One region of the Sulfitobacter sp. BSw21498 genome, then DNA from elsewhere that is predicted to be linked to it. Evidence: riboswitches for the same ligand, from Rfam matches in the RefSeq annotation. Region 1 holds a riboswitch; the other holds the start of a gene.
What was found. Region 1 has a riboswitch for cobalamin ahead of E5180_RS14245 (energy-coupling factor ABC transporter permease). Riboswitches for the same ligand answer to the same signal wherever they lie in the genome.
Positions count from the first base shown of each region.

Region 2: it holds a riboswitch for cobalamin, as region 1 does, so the genes downstream of both, bluB (5,6-dimethylbenzimidazole synthase) here and E5180_RS14245 (energy-coupling factor ABC transporter permease) in region 1, are expected to answer to the same signal.

Region 1 is NZ_CP040753.1:2,954,951-2,965,859, reverse strand. Features, by position in the region: gene cobJ (precorrin-3B C(17)-methyltransferase) at 1-68, shown strand, start outside; gene E5180_RS14275 (cobalt-precorrin-6A reductase) at 44-793, opposite strand; gene cbiE (precorrin-6y C5,15-methyltransferase (decarboxylating) subunit CbiE) at 792-1,988, shown strand; gene E5180_RS14265 (cobalamin biosynthesis protein) at 1,985-2,344, shown strand; gene cobM (precorrin-4 C(11)-methyltransferase) at 2,341-3,126, shown strand; gene E5180_RS14255 (cobyrinate a,c-diamide synthase) at 3,123-4,448, shown strand; gene cobA (uroporphyrinogen-III C-methyltransferase) at 4,445-5,161, shown strand; cobalamin riboswitch at 5,188-5,403, shown strand; gene E5180_RS14245 (energy-coupling factor ABC transporter permease) at 5,476-6,159, shown strand; gene cobF (precorrin-6A synthase (deacetylating)) at 6,218-6,970, shown strand; gene cueR (Cu(I)-responsive transcriptional regulator) at 6,980-7,366, opposite strand; gene E5180_RS14230 (heavy metal translocating P-type ATPase) at 7,387-9,843, opposite strand; gene E5180_RS14225 (NodZ family protein) at 10,031-10,909, shown strand, end outside.
Region 2 is NZ_CP040753.1:1,900,770-1,911,678, forward strand. Features, by position in the region: gene E5180_RS09230 (hypothetical protein) at 1-408, opposite strand, end outside; gene bluB (5,6-dimethylbenzimidazole synthase) at 636-1,316, opposite strand; cobalamin riboswitch at 1,367-1,544, opposite strand; gene E5180_RS09240 (hypothetical protein) at 1,580-2,311, opposite strand; gene E5180_RS09245 (BCCT family transporter) at 2,709-4,352, shown strand; gene hemP (hemin uptake protein HemP) at 4,720-4,884, shown strand; gene E5180_RS09255 (hypothetical protein) at 4,881-5,357, shown strand; gene E5180_RS09260 (TonB-dependent receptor) at 5,544-7,976, shown strand; gene E5180_RS09265 (Fe2+-dependent dioxygenase) at 8,042-8,725, shown strand; gene exbB (tonB-system energizer ExbB) at 8,727-9,590, shown strand; gene exbD (TonB system transport protein ExbD) at 9,596-10,087, shown strand; gene E5180_RS09280 (energy transducer TonB) at 10,084-10,899, shown strand; gene E5180_RS09285 (alpha-hydroxy acid oxidase) at 10,896-10,909, opposite strand, start outside.

The sequences.
Region 1 (10,909 bases):
TGATCGTGGGCAACGCCGATACCCGCCGCGTCGGGACACATATTTACACGCCACGGTCTGCCGAATGATCGAGCCACGCCAAGATATCGTCGAGCTGCGCAAAGCTCGTGCGGGCTGGCACTGCGGGGCGCTGGATCATCAGCACGCGCAGCCCCAGTTCGCGCGCGGCGATGAGCTTGGCCTCTGCCCCCGTGCCGCCGGCGTTCTTGGCGATGATCAGCTCGGTCCCGTGGTCGCGCAGCAGGGCGATGTCTCCGGCCACGTCGAACGGCCCTCGGGCGAGAGTTACGGTCGTGTGTGGCAGGGGCAGCGGCGCGTCGGGCTGGTCCACCAGCCGCAGCAGATAGTGGTGTTGGGGATGGTCGGCAAAGACGGGCAACGCCTGCTTGCCGATGGCCAAAAAGACCCGCGTCGGGGTCTGCGGCAAGGATGCGGCGGCGGCTTCGATATCGGGCAGATGGGTCCAGGTGTCGGCGGCGGTCTCGCGCCACGGGGCACGCTCAAACGCGGCCAGCGGGATACCGGCCTGCGTGCAGGCGGCATGGGCGTTGCGGCTCATCTGTGCGGCGAAAGGATGGGTCGCGTCGATTATGCGGGTGATGTTATCTTGCGCGATGAAATCGAGCAATCCGGTCACGCCACCAAAGCCACCAACGCGGGTGGGCAACGGCTGCACCACGGGGGCCGCCGTGCGTCCGGCATAGCTGAACAGCGCATCATCGCCACGTTGGGCCAGAGCGCGCGCGAGGCTGGATGCCTCTGTCGTGCCGCCAAGAATGAGGGTGCGCGTCATGGGTGATCCTGTTGCTGCGTGGGTGACCCTGATTGGTCTGGGCGAAGATGGCCTTGGGGCGTTGACGGATGCAAGCCGAAAGGCGCTGGCCGAGGCGGAGCTGATCTTTGGCGGGCCGCGGCATCTCAGCTTATGCGACGCAGGCGCGCGGGGGCGTGAATGGCCGCTGCCGTTCAGCGTGGAACCGGTGCTAGAGCATCGCGGGAGCGCTGTTGTCGTGCTGGCCTCGGGCGATCCGTTCTGGCACGGCGTGGGCGGTACGCTGGCGCAGGTGCTGGACCCGTCGGAATGGCGCTGCTTTCCCGCGCCGTCCTGCATGACGCTCGCCGCCGCGCGGCTTGGTTGGCGGTTGGAGGAGGTCACGACCATGGGCCTGCACGCTGCCCCGTTCGAGGTGTTGCTGCCCCATCTGGCCGAAGGCGCGCGGTTGATCTGCACGCTGCGCGACGGTGCTGCCCCTGCGGCGCTGGCTGAGTATTTAACAGAGCAGGGTTTGGGCGCGTCCCGCCTGACGGTGATGGAAGCGCTTGGCGGTCCGCGCGAAGTTCTGCGCGAGGCCGATGCCGCGACGTTTGACTTGGGCGGCATCGCCGCCCCTGTGGTGGTGGCGATCGCGGTGTCGGGTGGCGCAGGATTAAGCCACGCACCGGGTCGGCCCGAGGGGCTTTTTGCCCACGACAGCCAGATTACCAAATCGCCGATGCGCGCGCTGACACTGGCCGCCCTTGCGCCACGTGCGCGAGAGCTGTTGTGGGATGTGGGGGCGGGGTCCGGCTCTGTCTCTGTTGAATGGTGTCTCGCCGCTCCTGCTGCGCAGTCTATCGCCATAGAGCCGCGCGAAAGCCGGTGCGAAAATATCATCGAGAACAACCGCCGGTTTGGTCTGGCGGACCGGATGCGCTGCGTGCATGGCACGGCCCCCTATGCGCTGGCCGATCTGCCCCTGCCCGCTGCTGTCTTTCTGGGAGGCGGCGCGACCGAGGATGTGTTGCAGGCGATCTGGGACAGGATCACGCCGGGCACGCGGCTGGTGGCCAATGCCGTCGCCCTTGAGACGCAAGCCTTGCTCATCCGCTGGCACGGGATGCACGGCGGGCAATTGCTGCGGATCGATCTGGCGCAGGCCGCGCCCTTGGGGACGATGCAGGGCTGGCAGCCAAGCCGCCCGCAACTGCAATGGAGCGTGACCCGATGATCGTTGCAGGCATAGGGATGCGGGCAAACGCGACCGAGGCGGATGTACACGCTGCACTGGCGCTGACGCGGCGCACGCCGGACACGCTGGCGACGCTGGCGATCAAGGTGACACCGGCGCTGCGACGCTTTGCCGACAGTATGGGGTTACCGCTGATAGAACTGTCGGAAGCCGATATTGCGGATATCCCGACATGTACCGTTTCGCCGCGCATTCAGGCGCGGTTCGGGACAGGATCACTTGCCGAGGCCGCCGCATTGCGCGTCGCCGGTCGCGGTGCCAAATTGACGACCTTGCGTGTGACCAGCCCCAATGGCATGGCCACCGCAGCTATCGCGGAAGGAATTGCCCCATGACTGTTCACTTTATCGGCGCGGGCCCTGGTGCCCCTGATCTGCTGACCCTGCGGGGGCGCGACCTGATCGCGGCCTGTCCTGTCTGCCTTTATGCCGGATCACTGGTCCCGTCAGAACTGTTGGCGTACTGCCCAGCCGACGCGAAAATTGTGAACACGGCGTCGCTGTCGTTGGATGATATCATGGCAGAGATCAAAACCGCCGATGATGCCGGTCACGACGTTGCGCGGTTGCATTCGGGCGATCTGTCGGTGTGGTCTGCCATGGGCGAACAGCTGCGCCGGTTGCGCGACTTGGATATCAATTACGACATCACCCCCGGCGTGCCTGCCTTTGCCGCTGCTGCCGCCGCGTTGGGCACTGAATTGACGCTGCCCGGTGTCGCACAATCACTGGTGTTGACGCGCACCTCGGGGCGGGCGTCGGCCATGCCCGAAGGCGAAACGCTTGAGAATTTCGCAGCCACGGGCGCGACGCTGGCGATCCACCTGTCGGTACATGTGCTGGACGATGTGGTCGCGCGGCTGTCCCCCCACTACGGAGAGGACTGCCCTGTCGCCATCGTCTGGCGCGCAAGCTGGCCAGACCAAAAGGTGGTGCGGGCAACTTTGGGCACCGTGATCGACGCCACCGACGGCGAACGCGGGCGCACGGCGCTGATCCTTGTGGGCCGCGCCTTGACGGCAGAGGAGTTCCGCGAAAGCTGTCTGTATGCCGGCGATTATGACCGCCGTTTCCGCCCCGTGGGCACAGAGCCACGCTTTCCCGAGGGCACAGAATGATAGAGACAACGCAACTGCCAAAGGGCCTGATGATTTCGGCTCCGGCGTCGGGCACGGGCAAGACCACGTTGATGCTGGGCCTGCTAAATGCGCTCAGCCGTCGCGGTGTTGACGTGCGCCCGTTCAAAAGCGGGCCGGATTATATCGACCCCGGCTTCCACCGTGCGGCGTGCGGGCGGTCGTCGTATAATATCGACAGCTGGGCCATGGGCTCGGGCGTGCTGTGCAACCTGATCGGCACCGCGCATGGCGGAGATCTGGCGTTGATCGAAGGGTCGATGGGGCTGTTCGATGGTGTGGCGCAACCGGGGGAGACCTCTAACGGGGCGAGCGCGGATATCTCTGCCATGACGGGATGGCCGGTGGTCTTGCTGCTGGATGTATCGGGTCAGGCGCAATCGGCTGCGGCCACCGCGCTTGGGTTCAAGACGATGCGGCCTGATGTGCATGTCGCGGGTGTGGTGCTGAACAAGGTCGCCAGCCCCCGCCACGAGGCGCTGCTGCGCTTGGGGATGGAGCAGGTCGGCATCCCTGTTCTGGGCGCGCTGCCCCGTCAGGGATCGGTCGCGCTGCCGGAACGCCACCTCGGCCTCGTGCAGGCCGAAGAACAGCCAGAGCTGATGAAGCTGCTCGATGCCGCGGGCGATTTTATTGCCGAGCATATCGACCTTGATCTGATCGTTTCTGTCGCCGAGGGGCGCAGTATTCCCGACGGGCCAGACGTGTTGCCCCCGCCCCCCGGTCAACGGATCGCCTTGGCCCGGGATGCCGCGTTCTCGTTTATCTATCCGCATCTTCTGGATCACTGGAAGGCTGCGGGCGCGCAGGTTCTGCCGTTCTCGCCGCTGGCTGACGAAGCGCCTGATGACAGCGCCGACATCTGCTGGCTGCCCGGCGGCTACCCTGAATTGCACGCGGGTCGTCTTGCCGCTGCCGCGCAGTTCCGCGACGGCTTGCAACAGTTTGCCACGACGCGTCCCGTGCATGGGGAATGCGGGGGGTATATGGCGATGGGGGCCGGATTGGTCGACAAGGAAGGCGTGCGGCATCAAATGGCAGGGCTTCTGGGCCTGGAAACCAGCTATGAAAAACGCAAGATGCATTTGGGCTACCGGCTGGCCACCCTGAACGAACCCGGCCCCGGATATGACGCAGGTGCACGGTTGCGCGGTCATGAGTTCCACTATTCCACCATCCTGTCGCAGCCCGATACACCGCTGGCGCGAGTGGTCGATGCCAATGGTGCCGAAGTGCCTGAAACCGGATCGCGGCGCGGCCATGCCACGGGTACGTTCTTTCACCTGATCGCGGGGGCATCATGACGGGTTTTGTGTCTTTCGTTTCCTCTGGTCCCGGTGACCCCGAGCTGCTGACCGTCAAGGCGGTGAAGCGGTTGCAAGAGGCCGAAGTCGTGCTGTTCGACGATCTGTCGGCGGGTCCGATCCTTGAACATGTCTCGGTCGAGGCGGATTTGATCGGGGTTGGCAAACGCGCGGGCCGCCAGTCGCCGAAACAGGATCATGTCAGCCGCCTGCTGGTCGAACATGCGCTGACCGGCGCGCGGGTTGTGCGGCTCAAAAGCGGCGACGCGGGCGTGTTTGGACGGCTTGAGGAAGAGCTCACCGCGCTGAAAGAGGCCGGTGTCAGCTTTGAAATCATCCCCGGTGTGACGGCGGCGTCTTCTGCGGCGGCGGCGGCGATGATCCCGCTGACACGGCGGCTGACCGCGCGGCGGGTGCAGTTCATCACCGGCCACGGGGAATCGGGGGCTTTGCCGGACGATCTGAACATGGCGGCGCTGGCCGACCCCACAGCAACCACGGTCGTCTATATGGGCCGCCGCACCTTTGCCGGTTTCGCCGCGCGGTTGATCGAGGCTGGTCTGCCCGGATCGACCCCTGCCCTGCTGGCCGAGGCGGTATCGACCCCCGATCAAAAGCTGAGCCGGCACACTGTTGAAAGCCTTGCCAATCTGCCGCTGGATCCCGCAACGTCAGCGCCTGCTCTCATCCTATACGGACCGCTGAGCGAATAGACCGCTTGACAAAACCGGCCTGAAAATGACCACCTAATCTGGACGGTTCCCCGTGCGCTTTTGGGCAAACGGGGTGAAAAGGGAATACGGTGCGGTGCCAACGCAAAGGTGCCTAATCCGGAACTGCCCCCGCACCTGTAAGTGAAGAGCAACCCGCATTGCCACTGGGCCAATCAGCCTGGGAAGGCGCGGCGCGCATGGACGCACAAAGTCAGGAGACCTGCCGTCAAGGGGATGATCCCCGATCCAACTGGCTGCCTTTCGGGGCGGCTTTCACATCATGCCGTCGGGGAAGACGGCAAGGAGACCTGAACATGCATATCGAACCCGAAGTCGTGACCGGCGCAAAGCTGGTCCTGTCCTATGGCACCGCTGCCGGTGCTGCGGCGTATACCGCGAAAACCGCGATGGACTCTGTCCGTGAAAAAGGCGTCGTGCCTTTTGCCGGCGGGGCCATCGTTGCCACCGCGTTGACCTTTGTCTTTTTTCAACTCTTCCCGCATTTCCCCGTGGGCGTGAGCGAAGTGCACCTGATCCTTGGATCGACCCTGTTTTTGCTGTTCGGCGTGGCCCCTGCTGCTGCCGGTCTGGCGCTAGGTCTGCTGGCGCAGGGCATGTTCTTTGCCCCCATCGATCTGCCGCAATACACAATGAACGTCACCACGCTGCTGGTGCCGCTGTTCATGGTATCGGCGCTGGCCAAACGGATCATCGCGCCCAACACCGCCTATGTTGACCTGACCTATGTCCAAGCGCTGAAGCTGTCGACAGCGTTTCAGGCGGGCGTTGTGGGCTGGGTTGCGTTCTGGGCGATCTATGGTCAGGGTTTTGCCGCGAGCAACATCGCCGCTGTCGTCAGCTTTGGCGGGGCTTATATGATGGTCATCCTGATCGAGCCGCTGGTCGATCTGGCCGTGCTCGCCGCAGCCAAGACCCTGCGTGATGTTGCAGGCAGCGCAGTGTTCACCAAGCGTCTGACCCAATCCGCCGCTGAATAACCCAAGACCAGACGCGGCCCCTTCCCTTCGGGTCGCGTCACACTTCCGGAGCCATAAGATGTTTACGCTTTCACTGATCGGCATCGGGTCCGGCAACCCCAAACACCTTACCTTGCAGGCCATCGACGCGCTGAATGCCTGTGACGTGATCTTGATCCCGTCCAAGGGCGCGGGCAAGGATGATCTGGCCGGTCTACGCCACGAGATTTGCGCGCAGGTGCTGCACGCGGGCGGGCCGGATATTCATGAATTCACGCTGCCAAAACGCGACGCGGACAACCCCGACTATCAGGCCGGCGTGCACGATTGGCACGATGCCATTGCGCAGGTCTGGCTGGCCGAAATGCAGCGCGCACTGCCCCAAGGCGGGCGCGTGGGTTTTCTGGTGTGGGGCGATCCGTCGTTGTATGACAGCACGCTGCGCATTGCAGAGCGTCTGCAAAAGGTGGTGCCGCTTAGCGTCGATGTTGTGCCCGGCATCACATCGCTGCAGGTATTGACGGCGGGCCATGCGATCGCGCTGAACACCATCGGCAACCCCGTCATGATCACCACCGGACGGCAGCTGCGCGATCACGGCTGGCCCGAGGGCGTCGATACCATCGCCGTCATGCTTGACGGGACCTGCGCGTTCGAGGTGCTGCCACAGGACGGCGGTTTCCACATCTGGTGGACCGCTTATGCCGGGATGCCCAATGAGCGGCGCATCGCGGGGCCGCTGGATCAGGTCCGCGACCGGATCATAGCGACACGCGCAGAGGCCCGCGCGGCGCATGGGTGGATCATGGATATCTACCTGCTGCGCCGCTAGAGGCTTTGGCTAAAGCTCTTCGAGCCGCTGCAAGATCGGGCAATCGGGGCGATCGTCGCCGGCGCATTCATGCACCAGATGCGTCAACGTATGACGAATATCCTGCAAGTCCGCGATCTTGCTTTCGATCTGCGCCAGATGTTGCTGTGCGATGGCACGGACATCCGCGCTCGCGCGGTCCTGATTGTCCCAAAGCGCCAGCAGGTCGCGACAGTTTTCTATCGTAAACCCCAAGGTGCGTGCGCGCGCCAGAAAGGTCAGCTTATGCACGTCACTGTCACAAAAGCTGCGATAGCCGTTGGTGTCCCGCGCTGGCGTGATCAGCCCGATGTCTTCGTAATAGCGAATGGTCTTGGCAGGCAGGCCCGCGCGTTTCGACACGTCACCGATGTTCATAGACATTTCCTTTGCTTTCATTAGGCCGTTGCAGCCGCGGCGACCCACCGCAGGCGCAGCGCGTTAAACAGGACAAACACGCTTGAGAGTGCCATCGCAGCAGCGGCAAGCACCGGCGACAACAGCACACCGAACAGCGGATACAGAATGCCTGCAGCGACAGGGATCAGCAGCACGTTATATCCAAAGGCCCAGAACAGGTTCTGACGGATATTGCGCATTGTGTGCTGGCTGATGTGCAGCGCGTTGACCACACCTTGCAGATCGCCCGACATCAACACCACGTCGGCTGCTTCAATCGCGACATCGGTGCCGGTGCCAATGGCAATGCCCACGTCGACACCGGCCAGCGCGGGCGCGTCATTGATGCCATCCCCGACAAAGGCGACCTTGTGCCCTGCCTCTTGCAGCTTCTGAAGCGCTGCGACTTTGCCTTCGGGCAGGACTTCGGCGACCACAGTGTCGATCCCCAATGTGCGCGCGATTGCCTGTGCCGTTGCCTTGTTGTCACCGGTGATCATGGCGATTTTCAGCCCCGCGTCGTGCAACGCCTTGAGCGCTTTGGGTGTTGTCTCTTTGATCGGGTCGGCAACACCGATCATCGCAACCAGTTCCCCGTCAACAGCGGCGAACAGCGGCGTCTTGCCGTCGGCACCCCATGCCGCCGACCGCCCCTCTGCTGCCGCAAGAGAGACCCCTTCGAGGGTCATAAACCTGTCCGCCCCGACCAGCACGCTATGGCCTTCGACCTCGGCGCGAACGCCGTGGCCCGTCTGGGACGTAAAGGATGTGACCTGCGCCAGCGACAGCCCCTCTGCCTCGGCATGGCGGATGATCGCTGTGGCGATTGGGTGCTCTGACTTGGCCTCGACAGAGGCGACAAGACGCAAGGCATCGGACCGGGTCCAACCGTTGAAGACGTCCAGATCGGTCACCTCCGGGCGTCCGGCGGTCAGCGTCCCTGTCTTGTCGAGCGCGATGGTATCCACCTCTGCCAAGGTCTGCAGCGCATCCCCCTTGCGAAACAGCACGCCCAGCTCGGCACCTCGTCCCGTGCCGACCATGATAGAGGTCGGCGTTGCCAGCCCCATCGCACAAGGGCAGGCAATAATCAGCACGGCAACACTGGCCACCAGCGCGAACCCCAACGATGGCTGCGGCCCGACGGCCAGCCAGATAAGGAAAGTCGCTGCCGCAATCGCCATGACCGCGGGGACGAACCACATGGTGATGCGGTTGACCATATCCTGAACGGGCAGCTTCGCGCCTTGGGCATCTTCGACCATGCGAACGATTTGCGACAAGGTCGTATCCGCACCCACATGGGTCGCGCGGTAGACCAAAGCGCCAGTGCCGTTTACCGTTCCGCCGACAACGTTTGTATCCGCTTCTTTTTCCACCGGTATAGGTTCGCCAGTGATCATGCTTTCGTCCACAAACGACGTGCCGCTGGTGACGGTCCCGTCCACCGCAATCTTTTCACCCGGACGCACATGGATCAGATCCCCGACGACAATCTCGTCAATCTCTATCCCGGCCACCTGCCCGTCACGCTCTACCCGCGCGGTTTTAGGGCGCAGACCGATCAGTTTTCGAATGGCTTGGCCTGTCTGGCCCTTGGCGCGTGCTTCAAGCGTGCGCCCCAGCAGGATCAACGTGACAATCATCGCTGCGGCCTCGAAATAGACAGCCTGTGCACCAGCGGGCAGCACCTGCGGCGCAAACAACGCGACGGTCGAAAAGCCCCAAGCCGCTGTGGCACCCAGAACGACCAGCGAATTCATGTCAGGCGTGCGTTTTAACAGCGCCGGAACACCGGTGACAAAGAAGCGCCGCCCGGGCCACGCCAGCACGATGGTGGTCAGAACGAACTGGATCGACCAGCTGAGCTGCTGGCCAAGTGTGGTCATCACCCAATGATGAAACGCGGGGATCATATGCCCGCCCATTTCCAGCACAAACACCGGCAAGGTCAGCGCTGCGGCCAAAAGCGTCATGCGTTTCAGATGCGCGGCTTCTTCCATCTTGCGGTCGGGCGGTGACGTCATCGAGGCGTCTTTGACGGGGGTGGCAGGGTAGCCGGCGACTTGCGCCGCCTGCACAATTGCGGTGTCCGCGTCCGCGGTCAAAATGTGCACCACGGCTTCTTCGCGGGCCAGATTGACAGAGACGTCGACAACGCCGGGCACCGCAGCCAAGGCGCGTTCGACCCGGCCGACGCAGGACGCGCAGGACATGTTTTCGATGGCATAGCGCCGTGTTTGCACGGTGGCAGGGTACCCCGCGGTGTCCAGTGCAGCAACAACAGCCTTGGGGTCAAACCCCGATGTCACCTGCAATGCTGCCGTTTCAGAGGCAAGGTTAACGCGCGCGTCCTGCACACCATCGACACGGCCTAGCGCCGCCTCGACCCGCCCCACGCAAGAGGCGCAATTCATGCCGCTTATCTCAAAATTGATCGCAACTACATCGCCCATTCTCTGTCTCCTCAGGGTGTCTTGCCCCTCAGATAGGGATTCCAGTCAATGGAAGGTCAAGCTGTGAAGTCAAATTTAATTCATCTTGTCCACAATAAGCGGTTTTTCCGCGGGGCATTTAACGATTTCGAAATGGATAGGCCCGATCTTCACTGCAAAGCGACATACGGAGGGTGCGTATCGACGGATGACAACAAAAACATTGGTTATCAAAGGCAAAGGCGGGTTGGGGAACCGCATACTGTCTGCAGTTTCGGGCTTGGTTTACGCTGACTTATCGGGGCGCACACCCGTGATCGACTGGCGCGATGGCTGCTATGCTCCGCTTGGCGAAAACGCCTATCCACTTCTGTTTCAATCCCCGATCACGGGTGAAAACGTTGAAGACCATACAGACATATGCCCCGCAATCTGGACCGGCAAACTGCATTGCCAACCGCAAGATATGATCGACGCCTATATGCCCCAATCCCATTCAAACCCCTGGGGGTATCGCAGGCTATGTGTTGACTTAAAGCGGCTAGACCACCCACAGGAAACAGCAGTCTACTGGTCCTACCTGCCCAAGCTGGCACGCATGCAGCATCACTTGCGCCGTGACCCTCGCTTTGCCAACAGGGGGGAGCGTGAAATTCTGGCCGACTACCTCGGGCGCTACTTTACCCCTAACGCGCGGGTGCGCAGGGCGCTGTCGCAGATGCGCCCCACAACAAAGAGGCCCAGCATCGGCGTGCACATCAGGTTTACGGATCGTAAAATCCCGCTTCGACCCGTGTTGGCGACGTTGCGACGGCTAAAGCAATGCCAGCCGGATGCGACCATCTTTCTCGCCACGGACAACGCGCAGATCGAGCAACGTCTGACATGCGAATTCGACAAGGTAATGACCCACCCGAAACGACTGGACCCTTCGGGCCATCGCCTGCACGGGCCAGATACAACCTGCGATCAGCAACGCGAAGCAGAGAATGCTTTGATCGACATGTGGCAGCTGTCGCGCTGCGATCATCTCATCTATTCGCACCGATCTACCTTCTCTGTGACATCCGCCTGTTTGGGGTGTTTT
Region 2 (10,909 bases), 1.1 Mb from region 1:
ACCAGCAGCAACATTGCCTGCGGTGTTGGCGGCAAATGTAAAGGCAGTGGACAGCATAACGGCAGTGATAACCGACCCGAGGCCCCAAACAACCAGACCATTGATGCCGTCACGTGCAGTCACTTCGTCTTCCGTCGCGCTTTCAACACGGCGGCGCATACGGCCAGCGATATAGCCCCCTGCTAGGTAAGACGCGATCAGCGTGATCACCAGCCACAGCGCCGTCAGCACCAGTTCAAGTGTGGAAGAATTGTCTGTCCCGTCCAGCGTGATCGACGACAGGCCAAGCGCCGCGCCAAAGCTGGTCAGCAACAGGCCAATGGCCACAGCGACAACGGTACCTGCGAAAATTGCAGGCCAGTCGACATATGATCCGTCGGGTGTTTTGTCAGTAAGTGTCGTATTCATGTAATTGCCTCCCCGGCATTGAATTACGCTAGGCCGATGAGCGAAAGAACCGCCATGACAACAACCACAAGACCTACGAGATAAATGATACCGCCCATTAGAAATAATCCTCTGTTAGCGCCCGCGCGACATACGCAGGCTTCAGAGGGGGAACGTCATGGAACCGGCAAAGTTCCGCCAGTTGCTCAAATATTCGACGTGTCCCATGACACAGGGGGAATACCCGCCTAGGGGTCACCCTGCCATTTGCCGTCAAAGATCATTTCGCCCACGGGGAGCCGCTTGCTCCAGCCCTTCACCTCAAGCTCGGGCGTTTGATACATCTCGTCGACGTGCCCCAGACACAGGTAGCCGACGATCTCTATGCGGTCGGGGATACCCAGCAAGCTGCGCAAATCCGCATCGTGGAACACGCTGACCCACCCCATGCCGATGCCTTCGGCGCGCGCGGCAAGCCAAAGGTTCTGGATCGCGCAGACGGTGCTATAAAGGTCCATACTTTGATTGTGGGTGCGGCCCAGTACCACCTTGCCGCCGCGGCTGCGATCACAGGTCACGCATATATTGACGGGAGCCTTGCGTATGCCTTCGAGCTTGAGCGACCGGTAGGTCGTCTGCCGATCCCCCTCGAACATCTGGGCGGCTTCCTCGTTTGCGGTGTTGAAGGCCTGCCAGACCTGATCGCGCGCCTGCTGGTCGCGGATCACGATGAAATTCCACGGTTGTGACAGGCCGACCGAGGGCGCGTGGTGCGCGGCGGTCAAAATTCGGTGCAGGACATCGTCTGCAACGGGATCGGGCAAGAACTGATCGCGCACATCACGGCGGGTAAAGATTGCCTTGTACACGGCGTCGCGTTCAGCATCTGAGAAAGGCGCGGCGGGTGCCAGCGCGGACGATATCGGCATTGTTCATTCCCCAACAATACATTTCTTCGCCTATCCCGCTGTCCACGCGGGGCAAGCTGTACTGTCTGGCCGGTCTTCTGACTTAGGGTCGTCTGGTCTGCACGCCTTCCCGGATATCTCCAGTGGCCTAGGCGCAAACCATCCCCATTACAGCGTTGGGCACGTGCAGGACTTTCACCCGCTTCCCGATTCTTCCGCCACGCGGACACCAGACCGTCCTATTGGGCCACGGCTATCCGCCCGGAACAAGCCCTATCGCGGGATCAACTGCGTTTGGTCGCGAAAATCTTTCTCATGACGGCGTCAAACTCGTTCCATGAAATGACCGCCTTATTGCCGGCATAGCCGTGATAATAGGACCGCCCGCTAGCAGTGGGAAACCCGGCCCAGATACGCGCAAGGTTTTCCATAAAGCGGTGGCGGCTGATCTCGCCCTTCTTGAAGGACACGAACCCTGCATCAGCCAAGAGAATATCCGCCAGCCCGTCCTGCAGCTTTGGCGTAAAGCGGTCGTTTTTGCTGAGCCCTGCCTGACGCACAAGGCTGCGCAAGGTGGCAGGTATGAACTGATACCGCCCAATGGCGTGTTGCTGTCCGGGTGTGCGGTCGATCCAGCGATAGATTTCGCCGATGGTCATCTGTGTCGGGCGCTGCGGCGGCAGGCGCTTGGCCCCGTACTGCACGGCGTCGTACCCTTTGGGGCCGGCCTCGGCCCAAGCAATGAGGCTTTTGAGGTCAGCCGCAGTGCTGACACCGCTGAACGCCTGAAAGGAACGGCTGCGGCTGCTGATGGTGGGGGTACGAGCCTGCGCTTTGGGCTGGACCTTGTGGCGCAGTTTGATCTGCCCCTGTCCCGCGGATTGCATGGCGTTAAACGAAATATCGCTTTGCATGGCCGACCGGGCCCCCGAGAGGCTGAAACTATCAGCGCTGGCAGCGGTGGCGGCCATCAGTGCGGCCGTGGCAAGAATTGGCAGTGTGTGTGTAACTTTCATGTCATCCCCCATGATGAAAAATTGTCATGGACCTATCGTGACCGCTGACGGCTGCGCTTTCATTTGCGCAAGCAGGTGGGTCGGGGGCATCGACGGATAGGGGGCGGTATCTTTTGGGATAGAGGGCTATCCCGCCGTGCGGTTGCCCCCTTCGTTCAGACGGGATTTGGCGGCGCGACACGTCAGACCGCCCGCCGCGAACGTCTGGCACCCAAACAGGGGATTCGCGGTAAATCGGGGTAAAAACGTATACCCCATGACCCCCTTCCGAGCCGTCAAGCCTGCTTTCAGAACCTAAGCCATGATATTCACTTGCTTAATCCGACCCGCAACGGTGGCTGTTTTGTCGGAGTTGCGCTATGTTCGGTCGCATATACTTTAGAATGGAGTGCATCTCATGACGGATGAAACGTCGCCGGGTATCCCGACACCCGACGGGGCCGCTGCCGTAATCGATACCGATTACGAGATTGGCCAAGACAACAAAGAAGGCAGCGTCGGGCCCTTCGGCTTTGACATTCACAACCCGGTCTTTGCGATCTCGGGCGTGTTCATCATCGCCTTTGTTTTCTACACGCTCGCCTTGCCCGAACACTCGGGCGCATTGTTCACCTGGCTGTTTTCGTCAGTGACAAAGGGCTTTGACTGGTTCTTTATCTCTGCCGGCAACGTGTTTGTAATTTTCTGCCTGATGCTGATTGTCACGCCTTTGGGTCGTGTGCGTCTTGGCGGTGCGGATGCGATCCCCGACTATACCTACCTTGGGTGGTTCTCGATGCTATTCGCAGCGGGCATGGGCATCGGTCTGATGTTCTATGGTGTCTCCGAACCGCTGTCGCATTTCTCAAGCTCTATGGGCGGCACCGCTTTGGGCGAAGATGGGCTGCGCAGCGATTGGGCACCTTTGGGTGGAGCGGCAGGCGATCAGGTCGAAGCGACACGTCTGGGCATGGCGGCAACGATCTATCACTGGGGTCTGCATCCTTGGGCGATCTATGCCGTCGTGGGTCTGGCGCTGGCGTTGTTCAGCTATAACAAGGGTCTTCCCCTGACCATCCGCTCTGCGTTTTACCCGATCTTGGGCGAACGTGTTTGGGGCTGGCCGGGTCACCTGATCGACATCCTTGCGGTATTTGCCACGCTCTTTGGCTTGGCGACTTCGCTGGGTCTCGGTGCCACGCAAGCCAACGCGGGTCTGAACGAGCTCTTTGGCCTGCCAGTCGGCCCGACGGCTCAGGTTCTGTTGATTACCGGTATCACCGCGATTGCGACAGTATCTGTGCTGCGCGGCTTGGACGGCGGCGTCAAAATCCTGTCCGAGATCAACATGGGTCTGGCGTTCCTGCTGCTGGTGTTCGTGCTTCTGGTGGGGCCGACATGGGCGATCCTGTCGACCTTTGGGTCATCCCTGGTGGCATATGCCGAATACCTGCCTGCCCTGTCCAACCCCGTTGGCCGTGAAGACGTGAACTTTATGCAAGGCTGGACATCGTTCTACTGGGCATGGTGGATCAGCTGGTCGCCTTTCGTGGGTATGTTTATCGCCCGCGTAAGCCGTGGCCGTTCCGTGCGTGAATTCCTCACCTGCGTCTTGCTAATCCCAAGCGTGGTCTGCGTTTTGTGGATGAGCGTCTTTGGTGGCATAGCGATCGACCAAGTGGTCAGCGACGGCTACACCGCCGCGCAAGATGCAGAGCTGCCGCGCCAGTTGTTCGCGATGCTTGATGCGCTGCCCCTCGCCGGGATCACATCGCTGATCGGCATTGTGCTGGTCATCGTGTTCTTTGTGACCTCGTCGGACTCCGGCTCGCTGGTGATCGACACGATCACGGCAGGCGGCAAAGTCGATGCGCCCGTGCCACAGCGCGTGTTCTGGTGCATCTTCGAAGGTGCGGTCGCGATCGTGCTGCTGCTTTCGGCAGGCGGGCTCAAATCCTTGCAGTCGATGGTTATCTCGACCGGTTTGCCGTTCACCGTGGTTCTGCTGTTCTTGTGCTATGCCATCATTCGTGGCCTGCTCGACGAGATGAAGTCGCAGTAACACCTGAACCTGATGCGTTCATTATCTGAGCGCCGACAAGATCAATACCCCCCGTGGCCCTGCGCTGCGGGGGGTATTTTTATGCCCCGCCTCGGGGCAATATCACTGGCACTCCTCCACCCTCTATATTCCGACTAAAACTGTCGGATTGACATACCCTATTATTTCCATCAGGTTTAGCGCAACGTCTAGCCACCCCGCGCACGATCACGGGGACGCCCGACACATTTGATGTGAGGAGTCCCATGATGATCCCAATTTCCAAAACGCATAGTGCCGTGATCCGACAGGTCTGCGCCAGCGGACCGCCTGATCTTGCGTGCCGCGTGCCGCACTCCCTATTCACGCCAACCGATAGAGCAGCCCTATGACCTTTCACGCCCCCCCAAAGACCCAGACCCCGATGAACGCGCTTCCGACCTATTCCGCCCGCGACCTGACCGAAGGCGGAGATCTGGCGCAAATCGTGCTGGATACCCAGACCTACACGTTGCGAATCACGCGTGCTGGCAAGTTGATCCTGACCAAATGAGGGATGCACATCAGCACCCCGGCGGTGCGCCGGTAGGATTTATCACAGAGCTAAACAGCCTTCAGGCTGCGTCGGTTATATACTTGCGGATGTGGTGTGACGGGCCTGATGCGCAGGAAAAAGTCGGCAGCGATCTGGCCAGCGTTCTGGGTCACACCAGCGGGTCCAAGGCGCTTGCCACGTTTGAACAGCTCTGCTCACTTTGTGCGCGGTTCGGTCGCCGTCCTTTGATGCGCCACTCTGTGACGTGCAAATGTCTTGGCGCTGATGAATCCTGCTTTGCGAATTTCATCTCCACAGCCACCGAGGGCCAGCGCGAAGATGCAATGCTGATCGCAACCCTGCTGGTACGCGCAGATATGGCCCCGTTGGTGGCATCGCTTGCGGCTGATTTTGGCCTCGCGCTCAAGCGAATGCACCTGAGTGCGCCACGCGACATCGCCCGGATAGAGGCAGCACCAACGCTGCATTGATCAACGCAGGCCTGGGCCTTTCGCCGCAAAACGTGCAGGGCGGCAACCCTTCGAAAATTTCATAAGGCAACTGAACATTAATACTTGATTGTTTTTATCGGCTTTAGTACCCCGCCCTAGAACAGGTAGCCAATCGTCGTGACCAGCCCCCTAAAAGCAGCCCGAATGGGCAATGACGAGGGCGATATGACACAGACGAAAACACCCCACAGCTTGCGGGGCCACACGGCCAGCCGCAGCATCGGCATGATGACCGCCGCCGCAATCAGTGCGGCCTCTCCAGCAGCGCTTTATGCGCAATCCGGCGACGAGCCGCTCCTGCTCCCTGGGATCGAAGTTGAAACCTCTGAACCACAGGCCGCCAAGCCCAAGCCGCAACCCGCCAAGAAACGCGCGGCCGCGCCAGCGCCACGCGTGACACCTGCACCTGCCCCCGCGCCTGTCGTAGCCCAAGCCCCCGTGGTCGCAGCCCCCGCCGCACCTGCCGCGCCGGTTGCCGGCGAGAACGGCCTGTCGCCTTTCGCCAATCCCGAAGCCGGATATCAGGCGGTTCGGTCGGGCAACTCGCTGCTGACGCAGCCGCTGGTGGACACGCCGCGCACTGTTACCGCCGTGACGCAAGACGTGCTGCGCGACAAGAATGCGACGTCGGTCCGCGAACTTGCCCGCACCACACCCGGCATCACACTGGGCACAGGCGAAGGCGGCAACGCATTCGGCGACGTTCTATTCATCCGTGGCTTCCGGTCCTCTAACGACGTCTTCATCGACGGCGTGCGGGACTCCGGCGTTGCCGTGCGCGAAACCTTTATGGCCGAACAGGTCGAGATCACCAAAGGGCCGTCCGGCTCCATCGGTGGGCGTTCCACCACAGGCGGCGCGGTCAATCTGGTGACCAAAAAGGCGCAAGATACGGACTTCGTCAAAACCACCACAACCCTTGGCACCGCCGATCTGGCACGGCAGGAAGTGGACTGGAACAAGGTCTGGAACGACCGTTTCAAGACCCGCATCGGTGCCGTCGCCCAAGTCAGCGACGTTGCAGGCCGCGATGGTAGCAAAGACGACCGTCTGGGTCTGTCGGTTGCCGCTGAATACGAAGCGACCGACCGTTTGACACTGGATTTCGAAGCCTACCAGCTGCAGATGAAGCAGATGCCCGACTGGGGCGTTCCATGGGATGGCACCAACAACGTGCCCTTCACCGAAGCCGGTGCGGGTCGTCCGACGCTGGATCGCGACACCTTCTACGGCAACCCCGACCGCGACTTCCACGATGCGACACAAAGCGTTGCCACCTTTGGCGCGACATTTGAAATCGCGCCGGGCATGACCTTTACCAACCGCAGCCGACTAAGCCGGACAGAAAACGACTATATCGTGTCTGCTCCTGAGCGTCCCAACACTTCGGATGCCGATCCGCAGAACTGGACCCTGACCGCCTCCCCCAAGAGCCGGTATCAGGTGAACGAAGTGGCCTCCAACACCAGCGAGCTGTCTTTTGGCTTTAACACCGGATCGGCACGCCACGACATGATCGCGGGCTTCGCGCTGTCGCGTGAAGAGATCAGCCAGCGTGGCTATGTCGGATTGTCCTCCGAAGTCGGTGGCGGCACCGCAGAAGACCGTCTGGCAGGGTGCACTGTCTCGATCTACAACCCCGACACCAGCGGCTGTTCCACAGCGACACCGGTACGCAGCGCGGATGCGACGCTGACCGATGTCACGACGCGGTCGCTGTACCTGAATGACACGATCACGTTTAACCCGCAGTGGCAGCTGAACCTTGGTGCCCGTCTGGATGATTACAGCGTCAGCCGGACCACCACCCAAGCCGGTGCTGAAACGCTGTCGCGCGATGACACCTTGTTCAACTGGAACGCGGGTGTTGTCTGGAAGCCACGTGAGAACGGGTCGGTCTACCTGTCCTATGCCACCTCATCCAACCCTGTCGGGGACGAACTGGATGCCGGGGGCGGTAGCTACAACGGGATCGATTCCTCGAACCTTCTGCTTGAGCCCGAAGAAAACACCGCGATCGAACTGGGCACCAAATGGCAGTTCGGCAACCTGACCGCCACCGCAGCGCTGTTCCAGACCACCAAGGACAACGCCCGTGAAAGCTCCGGCGGTCGCGGCGCGCCTGTTGTGACCACGGCGACCGGTGAATACCGCGTCCGCGGGATCGAACTGGGCTTTGGCGGCAACATCACCGAAAAGCTGAGCCTCTTTGGCGGTGCGACCCTGATGGACAGCGAAGTGCTGAAAAGCAGCAACCCCGACAACGTTGGCGAAGAGTTCGCGAATATCGCACACGAGCAGTTCAACGTACTGGCCCGTTACGACGTCAACGACCAGTGGAGCTTTGGCGGTCAAGCCACATGGCGCGGCAGTGTTCAGGGCGGCACATTCGCGGCCACCAACGGCAACGAGCTGCCCAGCCACTGGCGCTTTGATCTGATGGCGGACTACCACATCACGGATGATGCCTCGGTCAATTTCCGCATCGATAACGTGCTGGACGAAACCTACTATGACGCGCTGTACCGCTCCGGCACGCCGTTCGTCTATGTGGCGCCGGGTCGCTCTGCGTCGATCTCTGTCAGCATGAAGTTCTAAGCTACACACCACTGGCTGGCGGCGCAGACCCGCGCCGCCAGCTGATCCCCTCGAAAGGATACACCATGTTGCTCTGCGTCGAAAATATCCTGTCACCGCAGGAAGTTGCCCATATCAGATCTGTCATTGATACGGCCCAATGGGATGATGGTCGCAACACCGCCGGCGCGCAGTCGGCGCAAACCAAACGCAACCAGCAAATTCCGCTCGACAGCCCCGTTCTGCCCGACCTGCAGACATTGGTGCTGCAACGGTTGATGGGCCACCCGACGTGGGTTTCCGCGGCCCTCCCGCTGCATGTGCTGCCCCCGATGTTCAACCGCTACGAAGAGGCGGAGACCTTTGGCGTGCATGTCGACAATGCCATCCGCGTGAACCCGCAAACCGGCCAGCGCCTGCGCACGGATCTATCGTGCACGTTGTTCCTGAACGACCCCGAAGACTATGACGGCGGCGAACTGGTCATCGAAGACAATTACGCCACCCAATCGGTCAAGCTGCCTGCGGGGCACTGTGTGCTCTACCCGTCGACCTCGCTGCATCAGGTCACACCCGTCACCCGTGGCGCACGCGTCGCATCTTTTTTCTGGGTCCAATCGATGGTGCGCGACGGCGGCCAGCGCGAGATCCTGTTCGATCTGGATCAATCCATCCAAGAGCTGTCAGCCAGCGCGGGCCTGAACGACCCGACCGCCGTGCGCCTGACCGGCATCTATCACAACCTCATCCGGCAATGGGCAGAGACCTAACATGAAATTTCCGAGTATCCTTCTGGCGGCTGTCCTTGTCGCAACGCCGCAACTGGCCGCAGCCGACACCGCGTCGGTCAATATCGCGCTGATCACATGGGTCAATGAATGGATCGGGCCTGCCCTGTCCGACCCCATGCGCATTGCTGCGCAGCAGGGCGGTCATTCTCCATTAGCGATGTTCATGGGCGCGGATATTGTCGTCAAGGCGGTGATGTTCGGGCTGGCGATTGCCTCGGTTCTGGGCTGGGCCGTGTGGGCGGGCAAGATTGTACAAGTTAGCTGGGCCAACGCACGGCTGCGCCGGTCCTATCGCAAGCTCGCCAAGGCAGGTGCTGTCAAAGGCGCTGCTGCGAAATCCTTTTCCGGGCCTATGCGCGCCATGGTCCGCGCCGCTTTGGCAGAGATCGCTATCTCTGACGGGTTGAACAAGGCCGGCATCAAGGAACGCGTCGCATCCGAACTTTCGCGGATCGAGGCCGGTGCTGCACGGTCAATGCAATCGGGTGCGATGGTCCTCGGCTCCATCGGGTCGACAGCGCCGTTCATCGGGCTTTTCGGCACGGTCTGGGGCATCATGAACAGCTTTATCGGCATCGCGGAAAGCGGCAGCACCAGCCTGACAGTTGTGGCCCCCGGTATCGCCGAAGCGCTTTTGGCCACCGCCATCGGTCTGGTCGCCGCGATCCCTGCCGTGCTGCTGTACAATCATATTACCCGCGTCGTGACCGGCTACCGTGCGCGTGTCGGTGATGCGGCGGCCTTGGTTGAACGCTGCTTGTCGCGCGATCTGGACCGCGCCGAGCGTATCACCGACGTGCCCCACACCACCGCCGATATCGCCACCAAACTGGCAGCGGAGTAACCCCCATGGGCGTGCGACTTTCAGACGGCGGCGACGACCTAGCCCCGAACGCAGATATCAACATCACCCCGTTCATCGACGTGATGCTGGTGCTGCTGATCATTTTTATGGTGGCGGCCCCGCTGTCCACCGTGGACGTCAACGTGGAACTGCCGGTCGCCACCGGCACCCCCACGCCGCGCCCCGATGATCCGGTCTTTGTTACCATTCATCAGGACCTGAGCCTCAGTGTCGGCGAAGAGGATGTATCCTTGGGTGATCTCAACATGCGTCTTGGTATCCTGACCCGTCTGGATCTGGGCACGCGCATCTATATCAATGCTGATCGCTCTGTCCCTTATGGCGAAGTGATGGCGGTGATGAACCGCATGCGCAGCGAAGGCTATCTGAAGATCGGGCTGGTCGGGCTTGAGGAGGAGGGCGGCGCGGCCCCCGCTACGGCTGGCGACCTTGCCACTTTTCCGCCTGCCGCCGCTGCGCAGGACGCACCCGAATGAGCTTTGCCTACGCCCCGAAATACGGAGCCGGTTTGATGCTGGGTGCGGGGCTGAGCATCGGCCTACACGGTGCGCTGGTCGCACTGTGGCTGACGCAGGCCTCTGCCTACGAGCCGCCGGAAGAAGCGGGCATTCAGGGCCGAGAGCTGATTGATCTGGCCGAGGTCGAGATGATCATGGCTGCGCCCGAAACGGACCTGCCCGATGGCCCGCCCGCCGAGGATAGCCAAGCCACATTGGAAAGCCCTGCCGAGCGCGAAGAAGCCAAAGCCTCCAACGACCCGCTGCTGGCCCAGATCCCGCACACTCCCGACGACCCCGAGCTGCAGTTCAAGATCGCCAACCCCGATCAAGAGGTCGACACGGACAAAGAAGCGACAGAAACGCCGACCGAGTTGCAGGAAGAGACCCAAAACGAAAACGCCGCACAAAGCACCGCAGCGGCCCCAAAGGCGAGCCCCGGTCAGGATGAACAGGATCAAAGTTCTGCCAAGGAACAGGGTCTGACAGACGCAGAGCGGGCAGAGATCACCGATTGGCAAAAGTCGCTGGTACTGGCACTGAACGCCGCCAAGGATTACCCCCGCCGCGCCCGCGACGCCCGAGCCGAGGGCACAACGACGGTGGCGTTCGCGCTGGATGAATACGGTCAGATCAAAGCGCGCGAGGTGTCGAAATCATCGGGCTGGCCCGTGCTGGATCAAGCCGCGTTGAACATCTTTGACCGCCTTGAAACTCTGCCGCGTCCGCCATCGACGATGGGGGCCGGTCCGTTCAATCTGGCGATCCCGATCAGCTACCGCTTCCGCTAGGGGCGCGACT